4 regions of the Brevibacillus sp. FSL K6-6036 genome follow, and region 1 is predicted to be linked to each of the others. Evidence: riboswitches for the same ligand, from Rfam matches in the RefSeq annotation. Region 1 holds a riboswitch; each other region holds the start of a gene.

The links. Region 1 has a riboswitch for S-adenosylmethionine ahead of metH (methionine synthase). Riboswitches for the same ligand answer to the same signal wherever they lie in the genome.
Region 2: it holds a riboswitch for S-adenosylmethionine, as region 1 does, so the genes downstream of both, metK (methionine adenosyltransferase) here and metH (methionine synthase) in region 1, are expected to answer to the same signal.
Region 3: it holds a riboswitch for S-adenosylmethionine, as region 1 does, so the genes downstream of both, NST37_RS15875 (homoserine dehydrogenase) here and metH (methionine synthase) in region 1, are expected to answer to the same signal.
Region 4: it holds a riboswitch for S-adenosylmethionine, as region 1 does, so the genes downstream of both, NST37_RS02265 (sugar ABC transporter substrate-binding protein) here and metH (methionine synthase) in region 1, are expected to answer to the same signal.

Annotation. Positions count from the first base shown of each region.
Region 1 covers NZ_CP150173.1:2,041,238-2,046,867, forward strand. The annotation lists gene NST37_RS10160 (hypothetical protein) at 1-131, opposite strand, end outside; gene NST37_RS10165 (AraC family transcriptional regulator) at 228-1,088, opposite strand; gene NST37_RS10170 (YjcZ family sporulation protein) at 1,256-1,360, opposite strand; SAM riboswitch class I at 1,560-1,660, shown strand; gene metH (methionine synthase) at 1,762-5,208, shown strand; gene NST37_RS10180 (bifunctional homocysteine S-methyltransferase/methylenetetrahydrofolate reductase) at 5,241-5,630, shown strand, end outside.
Region 2 covers NZ_CP150173.1:4,634,992-4,640,621, forward strand. The annotation lists gene NST37_RS22790 (response regulator transcription factor) at 15-722, opposite strand; gene NST37_RS22795 (sensor histidine kinase) at 750-1,892, opposite strand; gene NST37_RS22800 (polysaccharide deacetylase family protein) at 1,892-2,905, opposite strand; gene metK (methionine adenosyltransferase) at 3,091-4,296, opposite strand; SAM riboswitch class I at 4,435-4,535, opposite strand; gene NST37_RS22810 (hypothetical protein) at 4,589-5,062, opposite strand; gene NST37_RS22815 (S8 family serine peptidase) at 5,088-5,630, opposite strand, start outside.
Region 3 covers NZ_CP150173.1:3,156,253-3,161,882, forward strand. The annotation lists gene NST37_RS15865 (extracellular solute-binding protein) at 1-576, opposite strand, end outside; gene glpK (glycerol kinase GlpK) at 817-2,310, opposite strand; gene NST37_RS15875 (homoserine dehydrogenase) at 2,412-3,662, opposite strand; SAM riboswitch class I at 3,748-3,862, opposite strand; SAM riboswitch class I at 3,966-4,077, opposite strand; gene NST37_RS15880 (saccharopine dehydrogenase C-terminal domain-containing protein) at 4,705-5,630, shown strand, end outside.
Region 4 covers NZ_CP150173.1:397,447-403,076, reverse strand. The annotation lists gene NST37_RS02275 (ABC transporter permease) at 1-722, opposite strand, end outside; gene NST37_RS02270 (sugar ABC transporter ATP-binding protein) at 724-2,208, opposite strand; gene NST37_RS02265 (sugar ABC transporter substrate-binding protein) at 2,285-3,310, opposite strand; SAM riboswitch class I at 3,440-3,561, opposite strand; gene NST37_RS02260 (phosphotransferase family protein) at 3,627-4,565, opposite strand; gene NST37_RS02255 (S-layer homology domain-containing protein) at 4,807-5,630, opposite strand, start outside.

The DNA of each region.
Region 1 (5,630 bases):
CGGAGATAGTGTTGGCCATTTTCGCTGTCTTTCACGACAGAATATGTCTCGAAGTCGGTTTGTTCCAGTTCTTTTACCGTTTCGATACGCGATAGGAATTCGTGCTTGTCACAAGGGTGTAGTGGATCCAAAGCGTTTCGCTCCTTTGCTTGGCTTCGACCTCATCATAGCAAAAGGGGCATGGATTGACAATGAGCGGGGACAGCGGGCGGACTGGAGCTGGAACACTAGTCGATCGGTATGTAAATTTTTATTTTCATTTGATCCGGGTACACGGACTGGCGGACATCGGTTATTTCAAAATCAGGTCCTTCTCTTCGCTCGTAGTTGGAATTCGGAAGCCAGGTGCCGTAAATATAGGTTCTTGTATTTTGGACAGAGCCGATCACCCTGAATTCGGCGTATTTCCCTGCCGGAAGCAGACAGTGGACAAAGCCATCCTCCAGCTCGCCATCCAAGTTTTTTACCTCTTCGCCGACGATGAACGTAAAGTCGCCGTTATCCTGGAAATCGCACGAAATGCCGTATGCCATGTCAGGGGCGGCTTTGTTGGGAATCCGCATATAGTGTCCATTCCTTCCGAAATCGGCATAGAAGCGGGGAATGTCCTCAAAGTAGCGTTTGTTGTTCAGATTTGTCTTGTAGGCGTACCCGACGATGGCAATGCTGTTTAATTGCACAATGTTTGGTTTGTTCATGCTTATTTCTCCCTTTGCTCGTTTTTGATCATCCAAAAAATCCAGCTTCTTTTGCAGGAAAATAGGTATGTTCGCCTTTCGGAACTTGGCCGGGGTGATGCCGAAAGTAGCTTCAAAAGCACGGGTAAACGCCTCCTGGGAGCCGTACTGGCAGGCGATAGCCAGATCAAGGATGCTTGTTTGCGTCTGTTTCAACAAAACGGCGGCCTCGCTCAGCCTTCTTTTTCGTATGTACTCGTGAACCGAAAAACCGGAGATCGCTTGAAACAGCCGTTGAAAATGAAAGGCGGAAAAACAGGCTTCCGCGGCAATATCCGCGATATTCACCTCCTCTTGAAGATGCTTTTCGATAAATTCGATTGCGCATTGAATCCGCTCGTAGTGATCCATACCTGCCTCCATTTCCCAGATGTGCTACTCCTATTGTACAGCCGGGAAGACGATGTTTTTTGATAATCTGTGCCGATTTGGCAAGTGATTGCTTGATTTCTTCAAAGTGCACCTGTTGGACAAGAAAAAAGAAGCCTGGATTCCAGGCCCCTTTTTCAAGCAGCTGCTTAGCAGTCGTTATTGCACCCTACGATGACCAGCAGGATAAACAGAACGAGCACTAGGGCGAAGCTGTCACCGAAGATATTGTTTCCGCAGTAGGATGTACTCATGTCGTTTTCCTCCTTTCCGATATGCTTTAGTCTATACACGGGAGTCATGAAGAGTGTGGGCGATTGACTATATGGGGCAAATATGGGCGCCGGACTTGCGTGGATACGGACAATTTCTTCATTGACGCGGGGGAGGGGGGGTGTTAAGATACTTTCAAACCTTGCAATTACTGGAACGAATCGAATAAAAAAGCGACATCTCTTATCCAGAGAGGCAGAGGGACTGGCCCGATGAAGCCTCGGCAACCGGAATTTTCAGGTGCCAATTCCAGCAAAGCCGTGTGCTTTGAAAGATGAGAGGATGCGTCAGGCGTATCGTATTCGCGGACAAATCCTCTTCTGCACACAGAAGAGGTTTTTTGTTTATCTGAGATGATCTGCTTTGAGAAAAGGAGTCTGCCATGAAACCGAATTTTCGCGAACAGCTTTACCGAAAAATTCTGATACTGGACGGCGCGATGGGAACAATGCTGCAGCAAGCCAACCTGACTGCCGAGGACTTCGGCGGAGAGGAATACGACGGCTGTAACGAGCTGTTGAACCTGACCCGGCCGGACGTCATCCGCTCGATCCATGAAAAGTACCTGGAGGCGGGTGCCGATATTATCGAGACGAATACATTTGGCGCTACGTCCATCGTCCTGGCCGAGTATGACGTGGCGGAAAAGGACCTGGAGATCAACATCGCCGCTGCCAAAATCGCTCGCGAGGCCGCAGATGCCTATTCCACGCCTGAGTGGCCTCGCTTTGTGGCAGGGGCGATGGGCCCGACGACCAAGACGCTTTCTTTGACGGGCGGGGTCACCTTTGACGAGCTGGTCGAGTCGTATTACCGCCAGGCAAAAGGGCTTTTGATCGGGGGAGCGGATGTGCTGCTTCTGGAAACCTCGCAGGATACGCTGAACGTAAAAGCGGGCGGCATCGGCATACGCAAGGCTTTTGATGAGCTGGGGACGGAAGTGCCGGTCATGCTTTCGGGGACGATTGAGCCGATGGGCACGACGCTGGCGGGACAAAACATCGAAGCGTTCTACGTCTCGCTTGAGCACCTCAAGCCTGTCAGCATCGGGCTGAACTGTGCGACCGGTCCCGAGTTCATGCGCGACCATATCCGCACGCTATCCGGTCTTGCAGACTGTGCCGTGAGCTGTTATCCCAATGCCGGTCTCCCGGACGAGAACGGCCACTATCACGAAACTCCGCAAGGGCTGGCGGCAAAAGTCAAGGCATTTGCCGAGCAAGGATGGCTCAATGTGGCGGGCGGATGCTGCGGAACCACGCCCGACCACATCCGGGCGATGGCCGAAGCCTTGAAAGACTGCAAGCCGCGTGCCCGGCAAGAGCATGCAGTCAGCGCCGTGTCCGGGATCGATGTCGTCTACGTGGAACAGGACAACCGCCCGCTGCTGGTCGGGGAGCGCACGAACGTCATCGGGTCCAAGAAATTTCGCGATCTGATCGCAGCCGGACAATACGAGGAGGCTTCCGATATCGCAAGGGCACAGGTGAAGCGGGGGGCTCATGTCATCGATATTTGTCTGGCCGACCCGGACCGCGACGAGTACGGCGATATGGAAAAATTCCTTCAATATATTGTGAAAAAAGTAAAGGCGCCTCTCATGATCGATTCCACGGATGCGCGCGTCATGGAGCTGGGGTTGAAATATTCCCAAGGGAAAGCGATTCTCAACTCGATCAACCTCGAAGACGGGCTCGAACGGTTCGAGCAAGTCGTGCCCTTGATCCACAGATACGGGGCCGCAGTTGTCGTCGGAACTATCGACGAGACCGGCATGGCTGTCACCGCCGAGCGAAAGCTGGAAGTGGCAAAACGCTCCTATGACCTTTTGGTAAACCGGTTTGGCGTCAATCCGCGGGACATCATCTTCGACCCGCTCGTGTTTCCTGTCGGTACAGGAGACGAACAGTACATCGGCTCTGCCAAGGCGACAGTAGAAGGCATTCGCCTGATCAAAGAAGCGATGCCCGAGTGCAAGACCATTCTCGGCGTCAGCAACGTGTCGTTTGGTCTTCCGGCCGCAGGTCGGGAAGTGCTGAATGCCGTTTTCCTCTACCATACGACAGTCGCTGGTCTCGATTATGCCATCGTCAATACGGAGAAGCTGGAGCGCTATGCTTCCATCCCTGAAGAAGAGAGAAAGCTGGCTGAAGCTCTTTTGTTCGAGACAAAGGACGAAACGCTTGCCTCCTTTACCGATTTTTACCGGCAAAAGAAAAAGGAAGCCAAAGTCGAGGTGTCCTCGCTTCCACTGGAAGAGAGACTCGCGCGGTATGTCGTCGAAGGCTCCAAAGACGGACTGGTAGAAGATTTGAAGCTTGCTTTGGAAAAATACGTGCCGCTGGAAATTATCAACGGGCCGCTGATGACCGGGATGGAAGAAGTGGGCCGCCTGTTCAACAGCAATCAACTGATCGTGGCCGAAGTACTACAGAGCGCCGAAGTAATGAAAGCATCCGTTTCATTCCTGGAGCCGTTTATGGAAAAAACGGAGTCGGCGGCAAAAGGGAAGATTTTGCTGGCCACCGTAAAAGGCGACGTCCACGATATCGGAAAAAACCTGGTAGAGATCATCCTTTCCAACAACGGCTATGAAGTCGTCAATCTGGGGATCAAGGTTCCGCCGGAGCAGCTGATCGCCGCTTGCCGCGAAGAGAAGCCGGATGCGATCGGTCTGTCCGGTCTGTTGGTCAAATCGGCCCAGCAAATGGTCATTACCGCGCAGGATTTGCGCGAGGCTGGCATCGACGTGCCGCTGATGGTAGGCGGAGCGGCACTGACACGTAAATTTACGTCCAACCGGATTGCACCCGAATACAAAGGAATCGTTCTGTACGCCAAGGATGCAATGGACGGGCTGGAGCTGTTTAATCGACTGCAGGACCCGGAAGCAAGAGAAAAGCTCCGGGCCGAGCAGCAGGAGGCAATCGAGGCTGCGGCTTCTGCCCAGGCCCCGCCCGAAGTTGAAAAACCGTCCAAACCGAAGCGTTCCGCCGTCAGCCGCACACAGCCGATCTACCTCCCGCCCGATTGTGAACGGCACGTGCTCCGCAACTATCCGCTGAGCCATCTCCGGCCGTATCTCAATTTGCGGATGCTGCTCGGAAAGCATCTCGGCGTTCGCGGAAATGTAGACAAATTGCTGGAGAGCGGAGACGAGAAGGTGACGGAGCTTCACGATCTGGTGCAGGAGCTGCTTGCGGAAGCAGTACAGGCAGGCTCGATAACAGCAAACGGGATCTATCAGTTCTTCCCCGCACAGGCGAATGGAGACGAGATCTTGATCTACGACGCCAAGGATCATTCGCGGGTCTTGGAACGCTTCCGGTTCCCGCGCCAGCCAGAGGAGCCGTACCTTTGTCTGTCGGACTTCCTGCGGCCCGTGGAAAGCGGCGAAATGGACTATGTCGGATTCCTGGCGGTCACGGCGGGCAGCGGCATTCGAGAACAATCGGAACGTTTGAAACAAAAGGGCGACTATCTCCGATCCCACGTCTTGCAGGCGCTGGCGCTGGAGCTGGCCGAGGCATTTGCCGAGCGGGTTCATCACGTGATGCGGGATAGCTGGGGCTTCCCGGACCCTGCGGAAATGACGATGCTGGAGAGATTCGGCGCGCGTTATCAGGGCATCCGCGTTTCTTTCGGATACCCGGCATGCCCCAACCTCGAAGATCAGGCCCAGTTATTCCGCCTGCTGCGGCCGGAGGACATCGGCATTCAGTTGACGGAAGGCTTCATGATGGAACCAGAGGCCTCTGTAACAGCGATGGTGTTTTCTCATCCGGAGGCGCGGTATTTCAATGCGGGCCCATCCGTTTTTGAATTGTAAGGTCGAGATGTTATGGAGAGAAGGGATGGATTTTGTCAGCGAATAAAAAAGATTTGCGCGTATATTTGCAAGACAATCTGCTGATCGGGGATGGGGCGATGGCGACGCAGCTGTACCGGACAGGTGTGCCGGTCGGCGTCAGCTTCGAAGAGCTGTGCCTCTCCAACCCCCAGCTCGTGCATGATGTGCACAAGGCGTATTACGACGCCGGTGCGCGGCTTTTGGAAACAAACACATTCGGTGCCAATCGGGATGCGTTGTCCCGTTATGGCCTGGAGCATAAAGTGACGCGGATCAACCGGGCTGCTGTGGCGATTGCCCGCGAAGCAGCGAAGGCAGATGCCTTTGTGGTCGGCAGCATTGGCTCGATTCTGGCGGGGCGGGTCCGACAGAAGGCGATGGATGAGTTTCGCGACCAGTTC
Region 2 (5,630 bases), 2.6 Mb from region 1:
GAAAAGAAGCTGCTCTACAGTTTTACCCAGCCATTCTTGATGGAAATAACTACAGCTTGCGTACGGTCCTGCACGCTCAGCTTTTGCAAAATGCTGCTGACGTGGTTTTTCACCGTCTTTTCACTAATAAACAGGAACTCCCCGATCGCACGGTTGCTCTTCCCTTCCGCCATCAGCTGGAGAACCTCGCGTTCACGGCGGGTGAGCGACTCAATTACCTTCGGATCGATTGGTTCCGCATCATCCACGGCTATACCGCGATCATTCGTTCCTTCCTGCTCGCTCAACCGGCGGAATTCCTCGATCAGCTTGCCGGTTACCTTTGGATGTATGTATGCTCCACCCGAAGCGACGACACGCACCGCTTCGACGAGATCGTTCGTGCCCATTTCTTTCAGCAAGTAGCCTGACGCCCCCGAGCGAAGCGTACGATATACGTATCCTTCATCGTCGTGGATCGACAGCATGATGACGCGAGTGCCGGGACTTACGGAAATAACTTGTTCCGCAGCGGAAACACCGCTCACATTTGGCATGTTGATGTCCATCAGGACTACGTCGGGCTTGTGGTCCTCGGCCAGACGGAAAGCTTCTTCTCCGTCAGCGCCCTCTCCCACGACTTGAAAGTCCTTTTCCATTTCCAAAATACGCTTGACACCCTCACGGAACAGTTGGTGATCATCCACAATAACGATGCGAATTTCTTGCTGTACCTTCTCCATATTTCATCCTCCCTGTACACTCTTGCTTCAGAATTTGACTGGTATTTGAAACATGACCTTTGTTCCCTCTCCAGGGGAAGACTGCAATTCCATCGTTCCCTCAAGCAGCTGGGCACGTTCTCTCATGCCGAGCAGCCCGTAGGAGCCTCCCTTGGCCTTTTGTGCTGCCTGATCAAAGCCGATTCCGTCATCCTTGACCACTAGGCGCAACGTATTTTCCTGAAATTCAATTTTTACCTGAACCATACTGGCCCCGGAATGCTTTTCAACATTGTTCAAGCACTCCTGCACCAGTCGAAACATCGCAGCCTTTACAGAGCTTTTCAGCGGCTGCTCTACGCCAAAGACAACCAGATCCACGGAGATTTTCGTGCGGTCCTCATACGTCTGAATGTACTTCTGCAGCGTCGGGACCAGCCCCAGATCATCCAATGCCATGGGCCGAAGGTCAAAGATAATCCGTCTGACGTCAGCCAGACTGAGGCGGACCATTTCCTTCAATTCGTGCAGCTCCATCTGCGCTTCCAGAATGCGTTCATTTTTCAGCATCTTTTCGACAATTTCAGACCGCAGCACGACGTTTGCCATGGATTGAGCGGGCCCGTCATGGATTTCACGCGCTACCCGCTTCCGCTCTTCTTCCTGCGCTTGGATTACTTTCAGACCCATCAGCTGATGCTGTTTGGCCTCCTCCAGAGCTTCCCCTACCTTGCTCAGGTCGCCGGTCAAGTACCCTAGCACAACCCCCATCTGCGTAACCAGCTTTTCTGCTCGCTCGATTGTTTCCTCCAGCGTGCGAAGCTGCCTCTCCAGATCGTTTCTCCGCTTTTTCAAATTGTCTTCCCGTTCCCGGTAAATGGACAATTCTACCTGAATACGGTTGGCTTCTTCATAAGCGATGCGGATGTCTTCCTCTGTGTATGTCTGAAAATTACGGCTAACCAACACCAGGCGCGCTCGCGCCCTTCGGTAGGAGAGCTCCAGTTCATCTACCTTGCTTATCACTTTCGCTATTTCCTGCCGCAATTCATGCAAATCATGTTTTAAGGAATTTCCTTCTTGCCTGGCATTTTCGGCGATCTCGAATATTTGCGATTTGCTCGTCTCTACCGTCTCGATCGTGCGATTGATCACACCATCCAACATGGTAATACTGATCGCCTGATTCATTATTGATCTCCTTCTACCTCGTTTTTGACCGTCTGGAACAGCGCCTGCAGCTTGGGCACATCCATTTCCCTGATCCCGACATCGTATCTGGGGATGGAAAGCGGATTCACCTGGGCCGTTACCACACCTCGATTTGAATTGAAGACAAATCGGTAGCCCGCTTGCTTGGCTATGTCCAGTACGATGTCATTGCTGTATCCAAACGGCAAAGAAATAGCTTGCACCTGCTTGCCCACCAGATCGCTCAAGCCGACCCGCGACATCGTAAAATCTACGTAAAGGCGATTGCGGTATTCTTGTTCGTCTTCGAGCCGTTTGAGCTCCTCCATGTACACAGGTGCTGTCTCCGGTCCCAGATCTCCCCATTCGTTGCGGGCCCTCTCGTCGTGAAGACTGTATGTATGAGAAGCGATCTCCACCAACCCGGTCTGCAGCATTTCCTTCACTTGCGGACGGGATAGCGGCGTGGTCATTTTTTCTCTCTTTCGCTCCTCGGTATCCCGCAATCGTCCAAGTATGGCAAAGTTGACCGATGGGAACCGATACTGCTGCATTACGGGAAAAGCATGTGTGTAATAACTTTCATACCCATCATCAAATGTAAGCAAGACTGCATTCTCAGTGGGCAAAACTCCTGTCTCGACAAAACGCACAAATTCCGCCAGTGATATCGGATGAAAATTGTTCTCGAATAAAAACGTCATATGCTCTCTAAACTGCTCCGCCCCAATAACATAGCGCTGGTCAGAATCGTCGGTCACATGATGGTACGTCAATACGACTACCCGATCTCTATACCAGAGCTTGGAGGACGCTGCTTCTTCCCGGTTTTTTTCTGTCTGTGGTGCAGCCGATTGCTCCTCGCTTGTGCTTATAGACGTAGTGACATGGGGGAAAGGTTGCACTTTTGGAGCCTCCTCTTTAAAAAAAGAGGCAGTATCGGGCAGTCCGGCAGTCACAACGAGCCCTAGCGCAATGAAAAATACGAGAAAGAAGGGCCACCTCTTCGGCACAAAAAACTCCCTCCTTTATGCCTATATAGGAATTTCGACATATACGAACGGATTCCTTTATGAACTGAATTCCAGCAGTTTGCCGCAAGTCTTAAGGCCTAGTCTTCTTAAAAATATAGAGGAAATCCGTTTTCAATGACAGAAAAAGAGCCTAGTGTGTATCACTAGGCTCTCGCGCTTGGTCTTTACTTGGACAGCCCTGCTGCATCTTGCTTGAGCGCTTCTGCCTTATCTGTACGCTCCCACGGCACATTCAGATCGTTGCGGCCAAAATGGCCGTATGCCGCTGTCTGCTTGTAGATAGGACGACGCAGGTCAAGCTGCTTGATGATACCTGCAGGACGAAGATCAAAATGCTTGCGGATTAGTGTTACCAATTGGTCCTCGGCAATCTTGCCGGTCCCAAATGTATCTACGCTGATGGACACTGGCTGTGCGACACCAATTGCATAGGCCACTTGTACTTCGCATTTTTCAGCCAAGCCGGCAGCGACGATGTTCTTCGCTACATAGCGGGCTGCATATGCGCCGGAGCGGTCCACTTTTGTCGGGTCTTTTCCGGAGAAAGCACCACCGCCGTGACGAGCGTATCCGCCATAGGTGTCGACGATAATTTTGCGGCCTGTCAAACCGGCATCCCCTTGTGGTCCGCCAATAACAAAACGGCCAGTCGGGTTGATGAAGTATTTGGTCTCGGCATCCAGAAGCTCTGTTGGCACGACAGGCTTGATCACGTGCTCCATCAGGTCGTTCTTGATTTGTTCCAGAGTGGTTTCCGGAGCGTGCTGGGTAGAAATAACAATCGTATCAATACGAACCGGCTTATCGCCGTCGTATTCTACAGTCACCTGTGTTTTACCGTCTGGGCGCAGGTAGCTCAAAGTGCCGTTTTTACGCACTTCGGTCAGACGGCGAGCCAGCTGGTGAGCCATGCTGATCGGCAAAGGCATCAGTTCAGGAGTCTCGTTGCAGGCGAAACCAAACATCAGACCTTGGTCGCCGGCACCAATCGCTTCAATCTCAGCATCAGTCATTTTCCCTTCGCGGGCTTCCAGCGCCTGGTCTACACCGAGGGCGATATCGGCAGACTGCTCGCCGATAGCGGTCAGAACGCCGCAAGTGTCGGCATCGAAACCAAACTTAGCGCGATCGTATCCGATTTCACGGATGGTGTCACGGACGAGCTTTTGAATATCCACGTACGTGTTCGTGGTGATTTCCCCTGCCACGAGTACCAGACCAGTGGTAACGGAAGTTTCGCATGCTACGCGAGCATTTGGATCCTTGGACAAAATGGCGTCCAGGATAGAGTCGGAAATTTGGTCACAAATCTTATCCGGATGACCTTCGGTGACGGATTCAGAAGTAAACAGACGACGACCTTTTTGCAAAGACATGTGTACTACCTCCTTTGACCTCATACAAATAGTGTGGTAGCCGAAACAGGTTCTTATTAGACGAAGGCACAAGCAAAAAAAAACCTTTTCCTGTTTTAGAGGAAAAGGTGCTTGGTGTTTGCGTTCCCTACCCTCTTATCGGCCAGAACAGGTATCCGTTCTGCTGGTTAGCACCGCTCGAGTCGGTTGCCGGGCTTCATGGGGCCAGTCCCTCCGCCTGCTCTGGATAAGAGTATCCATTACGGATAATAGAATAATCGTTTTTATAGCCGGTGTCAATAAGCGCTTAGCGCAATTCGTATTTGCCGCGAACCATAATGTGCGCGACACCATTGTAGTTTGCATTCAAGCGCAATCCGCGATTGTCCGAACGGGCGATCAAGAGCAGATGATTGGCAGCCACCTGGGCTCCCGCTCGCAGGTCCTTGCCCTCGGTAATATCTGTCAAGCCATCGCCTTTATCGCCGGCTACTGCTTGTACTTTTCCCGTACGGACGATAAATTCCGTACCCTCAAAACCGTACAGCGTCTGCCCCGGGTGCAGCTCAACCACTGTCAACCCCGTCGAGACGGATGCACCGCCTGTGCCTGCCCCTCCGCCAAGAGCTTTTTGAATTTGCTGATCCACATAGCTTTTGGTGACGACCGGATCATCCGCTGAGCCCGGGACACCGGAAACACCGTCTGCCATCGCCTGCGAAGCAAAGACCCCCATCCCGACAATTGCTATGGCGAGGATTCCCTTGGTTGCTTTTTTCATTTATGTTCTCTCCTTTTCCATAGAGTTACAAACTGTAAGCCTTCGCCAGCAGGACGACCACCTCTGCACGTGTAGCTCTTCCCTGCGGCTTGAACGTCCGTCCGTAACCGCTTATCCACTTTTTCGCCGTCAGCGCCTCAATGGCGGGAGACGCCCAGTGACTTGTCGGCACGTCGGTAAACGATGACCTGCTGCGATTATAGAGCACGAGATTATTTGCTCTGGCTACCATCAGTGCCATTTCTGCCCGTGTGATCGATTGATCCGGCAGCATGGTGCTGTTTGGATAGCCGCTGATGATGCCGAGCTGGTGGGCAGTCAGCAGATTGCCATAGGCCCAGTGATTTTTAGAAAGATCCTTGAACGGATTTCTGCCTGTATACGTAACGATATTCATCCCTTTGGCCCGCATGGACTGGATCAGCATCGTCGCAAACTGGCCTCGAGTCACCGACTGGTCAGGCTTGAAGGTCGAATCATCAAAGCCTTTGACGACTCCCTTCGTGCTGAGTCTGGCGATCTCGTTGCGGGCCCAGTGCGTGGAAATATCACGATAACCCGCGATCAA
Region 3 (5,630 bases), 1.1 Mb from region 1:
CGGGTTCGGCATTTGGAGCTTGCCTTTCCATTTCGGGTCCAAGAGGTCGTCCCATGTTTTCGGCGCTTCTTCCGGTTTTACCAGGTCGGTATTGTAAACAAACCCGAGGACGAACACCTCTGCTCCGATCCATTTCCAATCCTTGTCGCGGATTTTGATCCCGTCGCGCACTTCCGGCCAATCCTTGATCGCTTCAGGCGTATAGGCCGTAATAATATCCTTGTCCTTCGCCGACTCAAACGGCAGGAAACCGCCTCCGCCATACCAGACATCCCCCATCGGATTGTCCTTTTCGGCAATCATCTTGTTCACCAGAACGTTGGTGCCGGCGTACTGAATGTTAACGGTCGAGCCCTTGAAAGCCTTTTCAAAATTCTGACCAATTTCTTTGGTCATATCAGGTGTCTCAGGCGAGTAGAGTGCAATTTGACCCAGTTCTTTTGCGGCACCCGAACCCCCGCCAGCTTCTCCTTGGCCCGTACTGGATGAGCCCGTATCCCCCGAGGAACACCCCGCTACTGCCACCGTCGACAACAACGCCGCGGTCGCTACGACATTCAGCCACTTTTTCACCATTTGTCAGACCCCTCTTTCTATTCGTGTTCATTTTTCTGTTGATCGAATAGGTTTGACGATAATGAAGAAAAAGAAAACCCTTACGTATATAAACACACTCCTCCCCTTAAAAGGAATGTGTTTACTGGTAAGGGTTTTCTCCGTTTTCTCCGCCTAACCGTATTTCCGTATGTTTTCGTGCTGCACGATCAACTTTTCTAAAGTATAACCATAGTTTTCAATAACTGTCAATGAAAATGCTTACACAAATGCTGCCGCAGCCCGGACAGCCTTTTGCCAACCGGCATATAGCCTGCTGCGCTCCGTCTCTTCCAGTCTCGCCTCGAATGAGCGCTCAACCTGCCAATTGTGCGAAATCTCCTCTTTGCTTTTCCAAAAACCGATGCCCAACCCGGCCAAATAGGCGGCACCGAGCGCCGTCGTTTCATGTACGCGCGGACGCTCGACGGTGACACCGAGAATATCGCTTTGAAATTGCATCAGGAAGTGATTCGCTACGGCACCGCCGTCTACGCGAAGCTTGCTCAGCGGAATGCCGGCATCTGCTTCCATGGCTGCCACCACGTCTCTGGTTTGGTACGCCAGCGACTCCAGTGTGGCCCGGATGAAATGCTCTTTTTTGGTTCCCCGGGTCAGTCCAAAAATCGCGCCGCGGACCTCGCTGTTCCAGTAAGGAGTGCCCAAGCCCACAAAAGCCGGGACGACATAGACGCCTTCGGTGGATGACACGGCCGTTGCGTAGCGTTCGCTGTCTGCCGAGGTTTTGAGCATGCGCAGGCCATCCCGCAGCCATTGGATTGCAGAGCCTGCGACAAAAATGCTCCCTTCCAGCGCGTACTCCACTTTTCCGCCAAGGCCCCAGGCGATCGTCGTCAGCAAGCCATGCTCGGAGCGAACGGCTTGTTCTCCGGTGTTCATCAGCAAAAAACAGCCGGTGCCGTATGTATTTTTGGCCATGCCCCGCTCGAAGCAGGCTTGCCCGAACAAAGCGGCCTGCTGGTCTCCTGCAGCCCCCGAGATCGGAACCTCGACGCCAAAGAACAAATCCTTGTCGGTTACCGCATACACCTCCGAGCTGCTTCTCACCTCAGGCAGCATCGCACGCGGGACATCGAGCAGAGCCAGCAGCTCATCGTCCCACTTCAAATCAAAAATATTGTACATGAGTGTGCGCGACGCGTTGGTATAGTCGGTCACATGCGCCCGGCCGCCGGACAGCTTCCAGATCAGCCACGTGTCAATCGTTCCGAACAGGAGGTCGCCCTGCTCCGCCAAAGCGCGGGCGCCTTCCACATGGTCGAGAATCCATTTTACTTTTGTGCCCGAAAAGTAAGCATCGATCAGCAGACCGGTCGTATCCCGAAACAATGGGTCGTATCCCTTGCTTTTGAGCTCTTCGCAAATTCCCGCTGTCTGTCTCGACTGCCAGACAATTGCGTGATAGATGGGCACTCCGGTATGCTTGTTCCACACCACGGTCGTCTCGCGTTGATTGGTGATCCCGATGGCTGCCACTTCCTGCGCCGAAACATTGTGGCTGGCCAAAACCTCGCCGATTACGCCGACGACCGATGACCAGATGTCCAGGGCATTGTGCTCTACCCATCCTGGCTGGGGAAAGAGCTGGGGAAATTCTTTCTGGGCCATCCCGACGATGCTTCCTTGCTTGTCGAACAAGATGGCCCGGGAACTGGTCGTCCCCTGATCGATTGCGAGCACATACTTTTTATCCATGAGCTTCCTCCTTCTACCGCGGGATATGGGCACCCTTTTTCTCCTCTATTAGGGGTGAAACCGGATGCGGTCTATATCCCGAAGCATTGGGCCGTCTCCGCTCACAACACGGGAAACACTTCCGCCCTGATGCCGAAATCGCGGTGCAGCGCCTTCTTGTGCTCCTCTGCAAAACCGCTGGCAATCATGCCGATGCGCAAGACGCTCGCCCAGTCATATTGTATTCGCTGTTTTTCCACGAGAACTCCTGCCCGATCCAAAAAATGCGTGACTTGATCAGGCGTTCCCCGCAACGCTTTACTTTCCAGATAGCAAAAGCACCGCTTCTCCCCGGCTTCCCGATTGCCTGCCGGCTCGCTTTCCTGCCAGACCGGCTGAGGAGTGAAGCGCTGGGTCAGCAAATAGGCCAGATCCTCCACCACAGCGCTTGCTGTCGGAAGCTCGCCTGCCCCTTTGCCCATGAACAAAAGGTCGCCGACGATATTGCCCGACACCTGCACGGCGTTGTAGGCATCCTGCACCTGCGCGAGTGGGTGATCCAGCGGCAGAAGCGTTGGACGGACGGAAAGCTGTAGACCGCCCCCGGCCTTGGAAGCCTTGGCCAGCAGCTTGATCCGGTACCCCAATTCGCGGGCGAGGCCGATCTGTCCGAGATGCAGCTTTTCAATCCCCTGCCTCTCGGCTGCATGCAGCGGCAGCGATTCACCAAATACGAGCTGGGCGAGGATGTACGTTTTGTACAAGGCATCCCAGCCCTCTACGTCCGAGGCAGGGTCCGCTTCGGCGTAGCCCAGCTCCTGCGCCTGCTTCAGCACTTCGGCGTAGGGAAGCTTTTCCTGTTCCATCCGCGTCAGGATGTAATTCGTCGTCCCGTTTAAAATGCCGCTGACCGATACGATGTCATTAGTCCGGAGAAACTGGCGCAGCACGCCGAGAATCGGAATCCCTCCGGCTACGCTGGCCTCGTACGCGAGCTGAACGCCGTGCCGATTGGCTAGCCGCACCAGCTCCGTTCCGTGCTTGGCAAGCAGCTCCTTGTTCGCGGTGACGATGTGACAGCCCTTTTCAATCAGTGCACGGACATAGCCGTATGTCGGCTCGACGCCGCCCATCACCTCGACGACGATGTCCACGTCCGACGCCAGCACTTCTTCAAACCGGGTCGTGATCAGATTGTTCTCAATCGGTACAGACCGCTGCTTTTCCGCATTGCGGACCAGCGCCTTGACCACCTCGACACGTCTGCCCAACCTGTCCGACAGCTTTTGCTGCTGAGAGCGGATCGTTTTCAAGACGCCGCCCCCCACCGTCCCTACGCCAAGCAATCCTACTTTTACCACACTTGCACTCATGTACTCCACCTCTTTTTCTCATTTCAAACATAAAAAAGGCCTTCTTCCGTTTAAGAAGAAGGCTCGCGAGCTACAGGGGGCCTCCTTCTCATCTGCCAAGACATACTGCTGCTGTCTTGCAGGAATTGGCACCTTGCCACAAACTGCGTGACGGTTGCCGGGCTTCATCGGGCCAGTCCCTCCACCTCTCTGGATAAGAAAGAAGTTATGAAGTTGCGATAACTCAAAAACATTTGATCATACAAATAAAAAACCTTCTCCCGTTAAGAAGAAGGTTGGCATCCGGAATGGACGTACTCCCGCTTCTTATCTGTCAAGACTGTCATCAGTCCTGCAGGAATTGGCACCTTGTCACAAACTGCGTGACGGTTGCCGGGCTTCATCGGGCCAGTCCCTCCGCCTCTCTGGATAAGAACAGTATTTTCCTGTTGGCAACATTGTAAGGAATTCGGTTTGAGCCGTTAACCAGATATTTCCGACATTTCATCTTCGGACGATTCCTTTCATTTTTGAAAAGAAAGGTTTCTCATTTTTAATAAGGTGTTCTCATGCAGGTGATGGCGCACCAACAGACATTTCCAGCACTTTGTTTTGGTTTTTGCTTTCTCAATAGTGAGAATAATGGTACTGCCGATGCTCCTTCATACTGCACAGGAAGCAGCCGGTCATTTGGTATCATTCTTGCATATATTTTCAGAAAAGTCAGAGTATAATTCCCTTTTTCCATTCGCATGGGACGTCGGGTGCGTCGAATATACATGAATAAAAGACGCTCCACTCTGACTTTTTCAGCAGGAAGGAGGTGCTTTTTTTGAGTAGGCTGCTGCCTGTTTTGATCCACGATCGTCCCACTTAGCTTCGGTTTCTACTATGATCTGCCCGTGTGCAGAAGGAGGGTGTTTGGATGAGACTTCGTCCGCGTGAACCAATCGATGTTGCGACACAAGTCGCGGTATTTCCTGCTACGATCGATCTGCATTTGCAGAAATGGCTGTTTCGAATGCGAAGATAGAACGTTTTCCAAAAATGGAAGGAGGACTCTATGCGAGTCGCTATTTTAGGAGTTGGCGGTGTAGGACAAGTAAGCGCGTGTGAAATCGTGAAATCGAAGTATTTGCAAAAACTGGTGCTGGCAGATATATCGATCGGCCCGGCTGAAGAGCTGGCTGCCGAGCTGCGCCGGGAGACGGATGTGGAAATCCAGGTAAAACGTGTCGACGCACGCGATGTATCGAGCGTCCAATCTATTTTGACTGACATTGACGTACTGCTGCATATCGGCTTGCCGGAAAACAACTTTGAAGTGATGAAAGCGTGCCTGAACACGAAAACCCATTATATCGACACGGCTTCCAGCGGCCCGCAATGGCTCCGCAAGCAGCTAGCCTGGACCGATAAATTCAAAGCGGCAGGCATTCTCGGAATCATGGGGCTTGGGTGCGATCCCGGCTTCTCCAACATCGCGGCGCGGTACGCTGTGGATCAGTTGGACGAAGTCGATGAGATTTTGATTCGCGACGGCGACAATTCCGTCGTCGACTACGACGGCTTCTGCTCCTTCTTCAGTCCGCAGACAGCCATTCAGGAGTGTTTGGCCAAACCGAACTTCTGGACGGCTGACAAGGGTGAACAATACTTGCCTACTCCCTTTGCCAACAAAGAGGAGTTCGAATTCCCCGAGCCGATCGGCTGGCTGGACTGCTACAACGTGGAGCACGAAGAAGCGACCACTCTTGGCGAGACGATTGGCCGCGCAAAAGGGTGCAAATACGTGGACTTCAAGTACGCCCTCCATCCCGACTTTGTGAATACCCTCAAGGTGCTGAGCTATCTGGGACTGGACAGCGACGAAGAGATCGAGGTCAAAGGCGTCAAGGTAGCGCCGCGCGATGTAGTCGTGACGACCATGCCGAAACCGGCCGATCTCGCCGGAAAAATCCACGGATACTCCTCCGTCGGCGCACTCGT
Region 4 (5,630 bases), 1.6 Mb from region 1:
ATCCCTCCGAGTCCGGCAAACAGGGCAGAGAGCACGTAAGCAAGCGTCCGGTACCGGTTCACGGGTATTCCGGAGAGCCGTGCCGCTTCCACATTCCCTCCGGTCATATAAAGCATGCGCCCTTGTCTCGTATAGGTCAAATAAATATGCGTGACCGCCACCAGCAAAAAGGTAAGCAGCACAGGCACCGGTACGGAGAGAATCTCGCCTTGCCCCAGCCAGAGAAACCATTCCTGAAATTTGCCCGGAGCAGTCGTCCCGTCCTCCATCGGCATATTGGCGTAGATCGAGTAGCCCTTTGAATAGGTCATATGGACGCCGTTTACGATGTACAGCATCGCCAAGGTCGCCAACAGGTCGGGAATCCGAATCTTCACGACCAACAGCGCGTTGATCAAGCCCACCAGAACGGCCAGAACGATCGGAACCGTCAATGTCGCGACCGCTCCTTGTTCGTACCAGACCATCATCGATGCGGAGACAACGGTAGTCAAGGAGACGGTCGAACCGACAGACAGGTCGAATCCGCCGACAATCAAGGAAAACGTAACACCGACGGCCACAAATGTGACGATGGAGATGGAGCGCAAAATATCCGTGATGTTGGCATAGGTAAAGAAATAAGGATTGGTCAGGCTAAAAAGCAGGATGACGATGGCGATCACGGCAACCGTTCCGTATTTGTAGACAAAATCAAACAAGCTGTATTTTTTTGCTTCCATCTTATTCACCCCCGCTTGCGTAATACATGATTGACTCCTGGGTCGCTTCTTCCCGGCTCAGCTCTTTTACGATTTGTCCCTCGAACATGACGAGGATCCGGTCCGCAATCCCCAGCACCTCGGGAAACTCGCAGGAAAAATACAGGATGCCTTTTTTCTCCGCGGCGAGCGAGCCGATCAGGCGGTAAATGTCGCTTTTCGCCCCGATGTCCACACCCTTCGTCGGCTCGTCGAACATAAAGATGCGCGCATCCGTATCCAGCCATTTTCCGATAGCGACCTTCTGCTGGTTTCCCCCGCTCAAGTGGCCGACAGGCTGACGAATGCCCGCTGTCTTTACCCCCAGTTTTCGGACGATCTTCTCGGCTTGCTCCGACTCCAGTCTTTGCTTCACAAAGCCCCTTGGCGACCATTTGGCCAGGGTAGCCACCGACAGATTGCGGGCGACCGACTCCTCTACGAATATCCCTTCCTTGCGGCGCTCCTCCGGCACGAGGACGATCCCCGCCTGGACTGCCTCTTTCGGCGTGCGAAGCCGCAAAGCCCTGCCGTTTACAATCAGCTTGCCATCCTCCCACTCATCCGCGCCGAACAGCAGACGTGCCAGCTCCGTCTTCCCTGCTCCAACCAGGCCGACGACACCGACGATTTCTCCCTCGCGCACATGCAGGTCCGCTCGGCGAACCTTGCCTCCTCTGGCGTTTTTCACTTCCAGGATGGTCTCGCCGATCGGCACCTGGGTCTTCGGGAACTCCTCGGAGAATGTCTTGCCCAGCATCGCGGCGATGACCTCGTCCATCGTTGTGTCCGCCGTCTCTTTGGTAGAGATCCGTTGTCCATCGCGCATGACGGTGATCCGGTCGCAGATTTGAAAAATTTCCGGCAGCCGGTGGGAGATGTAGATAATGCCCAACCCCGCTTGCTTGCACTGCTCGATGATCTGAAACAGCCGCTCTGTTTCCGTGTTGCTGAGCGGAGCTGTCGGTTCGTCAAAAATAATGAATCGGGCCTGCTGTACCGTCGCCCGGGCGATCAGGATCAGCTGCTTTTCGGACAGCGTACAGGCTTCCACCTGCTTTTTCACAGGAATGGAAAAGCCAAACCTTGCGAGAATCGCTTCCGCCTCTTCATACAAGCGGCGCCAGCTGATCAAGCCCTTTGCTTGGATTTGGCGATCGAGCAATATGTTTTCCGCTACACTGAGGTACGGGATCAGCGCCGTATCCACTTCCTGATAGACGCATTGAATCCCGAGCGCTTTGGCATCCTGCGGCGACTGGATCGCGGCCTCCCTGCCATCAATCACAATGGAGCCTCCGTCCGCCACATAGGCTCCCGTCAAAATCTTCATCAGCGTGCTCTTCCCCGCTCCGTTGGCTCCGAGCAGAGCGTGAACTTCTCCCGCTTTCACTTCGAAATCGACGGAACGGAGCGCGGGTACGCCAGAGAACTGCTTCATGATGCCGTTCATCTGCAAAGTCGTCATTTTCTGTCCCCCCTTATTAAGGAAGAATCCCGTTGATGGATGATCAACGGGATTACGCTACACCATCTATGCAGGATTACTTGCCCCATTCTTTCACGTACTGGGAGAGATCTCCCATCGTGATTTTCTTGTCCGTCGGCAAATCGTCTCGCTTGACCAGCACAGGATTCAGTTTGACGCTGTCCGGCACCTGCTCGCCGTTGATTTTTTTGAAGACGGTTTGGGCTTGAATCCGTCCGATGTTGCCCGGGTCTACCGCTGCAGTCGCTACCCACGAGGTAGAGGGATCCTGCATGAGCTGCAGGTCTTCGTCGCTCAAATCGATCGAGTATACTTTGATCTCGGTACGGCCGGCTTGCTGAATGGCGCGGGTCGCTCCTTTGGCGAACTCATCCCAGGAAGCCCAGACCGCTGTAATATCTCCTTTGTTTGGATACTTCTTCAGAATGGCTTCCATCTGCGATTGCGTATCCAGCGCGGTGTTGTTGGTGGCGCTGCCGAAAGCGGCAACCTCCTTGATATCCGGATATTTCTTCAAAAAGGCTTCGTACGTGATCTGGCGTTTTTCCATCGGTGCAAAGCCAGCCACCCAAATTTTCACGATGTTTCCTTTGCCGCCGGTATCTTCAGCCAGCTTCTCCAGGCTAAGCTCAGCCAGCTTCTGGTCATCCTGCTCTACTACAGGAACCCCGGGAAGCTTGATGTCTGTATCAAACAGCACGAGCGGGATGTTTTGCTTCACAGCCTTTTCTGCTCCTTGCTGCAGTGCTTCTGCAGTGCCGTGGTCAATCAGAATGCCGTCGAAACGCTGGTTGACCGCCGCATCCAGGTTGGAAGCCATTTTGGACAGATCGGTATCTGCGTTGAAAACAGTCAGCTCTCCGCCGTTCTTTTCTACTTCGGCTTTGACGCCGGCAATGTACTGAGCCGAGAATGTGCCTACGTTTTGCCGCATCACGAGCGCGATCCGTTTTGCTTTCTCGCCGGAGCCGCCACCCGCTCCGCCGTTTCCGGAAGACGCGCTGTTGCCCCCGCCGCAAGCTGTCAGCAAAAGAGACACAGAAAGGATAAGCGATCCAATCAAACTAAACTTCTTTTTCATATCGGAAAACCCCCTTTTTAAAGTAACACGGTACGCTGTTCTGCGGTTTTGAACCGGAATCGACATCCATTTGCTCCATCAAAAAAGCCTCTTTCCAGATGAAAGAGGCTTAAATCAGCGGATTTTCGCCTCTCATCTGTCAGGTATCGCTACCTGTAGGAGTTAGCACCTTGGCTCAAAAGAAACGTGTTCCTTTGCGCTAGGTTGCCGGGCTTCATTGGGCCAGTCCCTCAGCCTTCTCTGGATAAGAGTTCATATTCTCATATCAAAACCTTTTGTATATACAGAATATAATGGCTGCTTTCAAACCTGTCAACTAGGATTTTTTCCCCTTCCCTGTCCCTATCTTTTCAAATGCCTGGGCGACAAACCAACTGTGCTCCTCCCGCATCTTTTGTTCCGTAGACGCATCGAGTCCCCAGTCGGATATTTTGGAAGCCGGGCGCAAAGCTGCGAACAGATCCCAGTAAGACAGGTCTGTAAAATCGAACTTCGTCAAGGATTGATAGCGACCGGTAAAACGAAGCATCGCCTCGATGCCGAATGCCCACAGAATCTCCAGTCTGGCGTTGGCAACATCCGCGAGCGGATCTCCGAGCTGCGCGTCCTCCCAGTCGATCACTGCAGCAAGCTGTCCGTCCCTCCACATTACATTTCCTGGCCAAAAATCTCCATGCAGCAGTACGCATGGATTCCGCGAAGGAAATGGCCAAACTGCCTCCAGAACATCCCGAATGCGTCCCTCACCCAGCGATTCATCTGTGATTGCCGGCCGTTTTTCGATTTTCTCGGTACATGCCTTCTCCAGTTTGGGCAAAAAGGACAAATCCAGCTTCGAGACGTCCACACTATGAATCCTGGAAAGCTGCGCAGCTAGCTGGAAAACGTGGTCGGTCACATCGGCAGGAGTGAACTCAGTCTTTCCCTCGATGTATTCAATCACGACGTACGGCGTGGAAAAAATCTCGCCTGATTGATCCAGGAAAAATGGCACTGGCGCGGCCACCCCCACAGACTTCAGGAGTTCCATCAGCTTGAATTCATCTGCTGCCACATGGGGATTCTGTGAAATGTCTGCCGCACCGTGCCGGCGCACAACCATTTTTTTCCTTTTGCCGTCAAGCTGCTCGATTTCAAGCGCCGTCACCTGCGCTGAGACACCGCCTTTCAACTCCCAGGAGCGAACCAGCTTGCTTTGGGGTTCAAGCCTTTGAACCAATCTTTGAAAGCAGTCCCTTTCCGTTGATTCTGTCATTTGCACCTCTCCTTTGCCTTTTCCGGAATATTCGCTATCCCCGTGATCAAATCATCCCGGTTTCCCGCAGAAGATGAAAAATGAAAAGCGGACAGCTCTCGAATGGGCCGTCCGCTTCTTTTGCTCGCTTTACGGGTCAATCGCTGTTTATCGCTTTAGTTGGATGTGCAGCCATTGCATTTTTCACCTGGACTGCAACTGCTAAAGCCAGCGCCTGACCAATCCCCCTACAAATTCCCAACTACTTCTGCTGGTAATTTACTCTTACGATCTTCCAGCCATACGGGCTTGATTCTTCCTGTTCCAAAGAGTATTCCACCTGATAATTTCCTGTCAGCGTATGCTGATAGCTTCCTGTCACCCACAATCGCTTCGGATTGCTGTCATCTTTCCTGACCACCAGGCTGCCGCTGTAATCATGCAGAGGGAGCGGAGCGATCTCTTCCAGTGACTCTTGGGCGTCCTTGCTGAAAAACTGCCCGATCCGCGACGGGTCCTTCTGGACATACGCCTGATTGGCGGCGGTGAGGAAGAGGTTGACGATGTTTTTCTGGCGAAGCTGCGTTTCCTTGAACTGCTGAGGCGTATCGCGTTTCCAAAGATCATGCAAGCGTTTCAGGACGATGGCAAACTGCGCTCGTGTCATTTGTTTTTTCGGGTCAAAATTTTTGTCTGCGTTAAAGAGATAGAATTCGGAAATCGCTGCCGCATAGGGCGATGCCGTATCCTCGTATTTGGGATCGTGCTTCCACAGATAGTAGCCCGTATAGTAAGGCTTCACTTCATCCAGCTTGAGGGTTGTCGCCCGCATTTTGTAAGGAGCCAGGACATGGAACAGGATCATGCTCGCTTCTTCTCTGGTCAACGGCTTTTGCAAATAATCGGAGGACAGCCACCAGTCGATGTTGTTCTTCTGTGGCTGCTTCATACCTCCACGTTCGGATAAGTGCAGGTAGTACAGCATGCTTTCTCCCGGATCGAAGGAATTGACAAATCCGGTTTGTATGTCTAGCATGGCGCGCATATTGGCAAGGAGTTGTTCCGTTTCCTGTTTATAAGAGAACC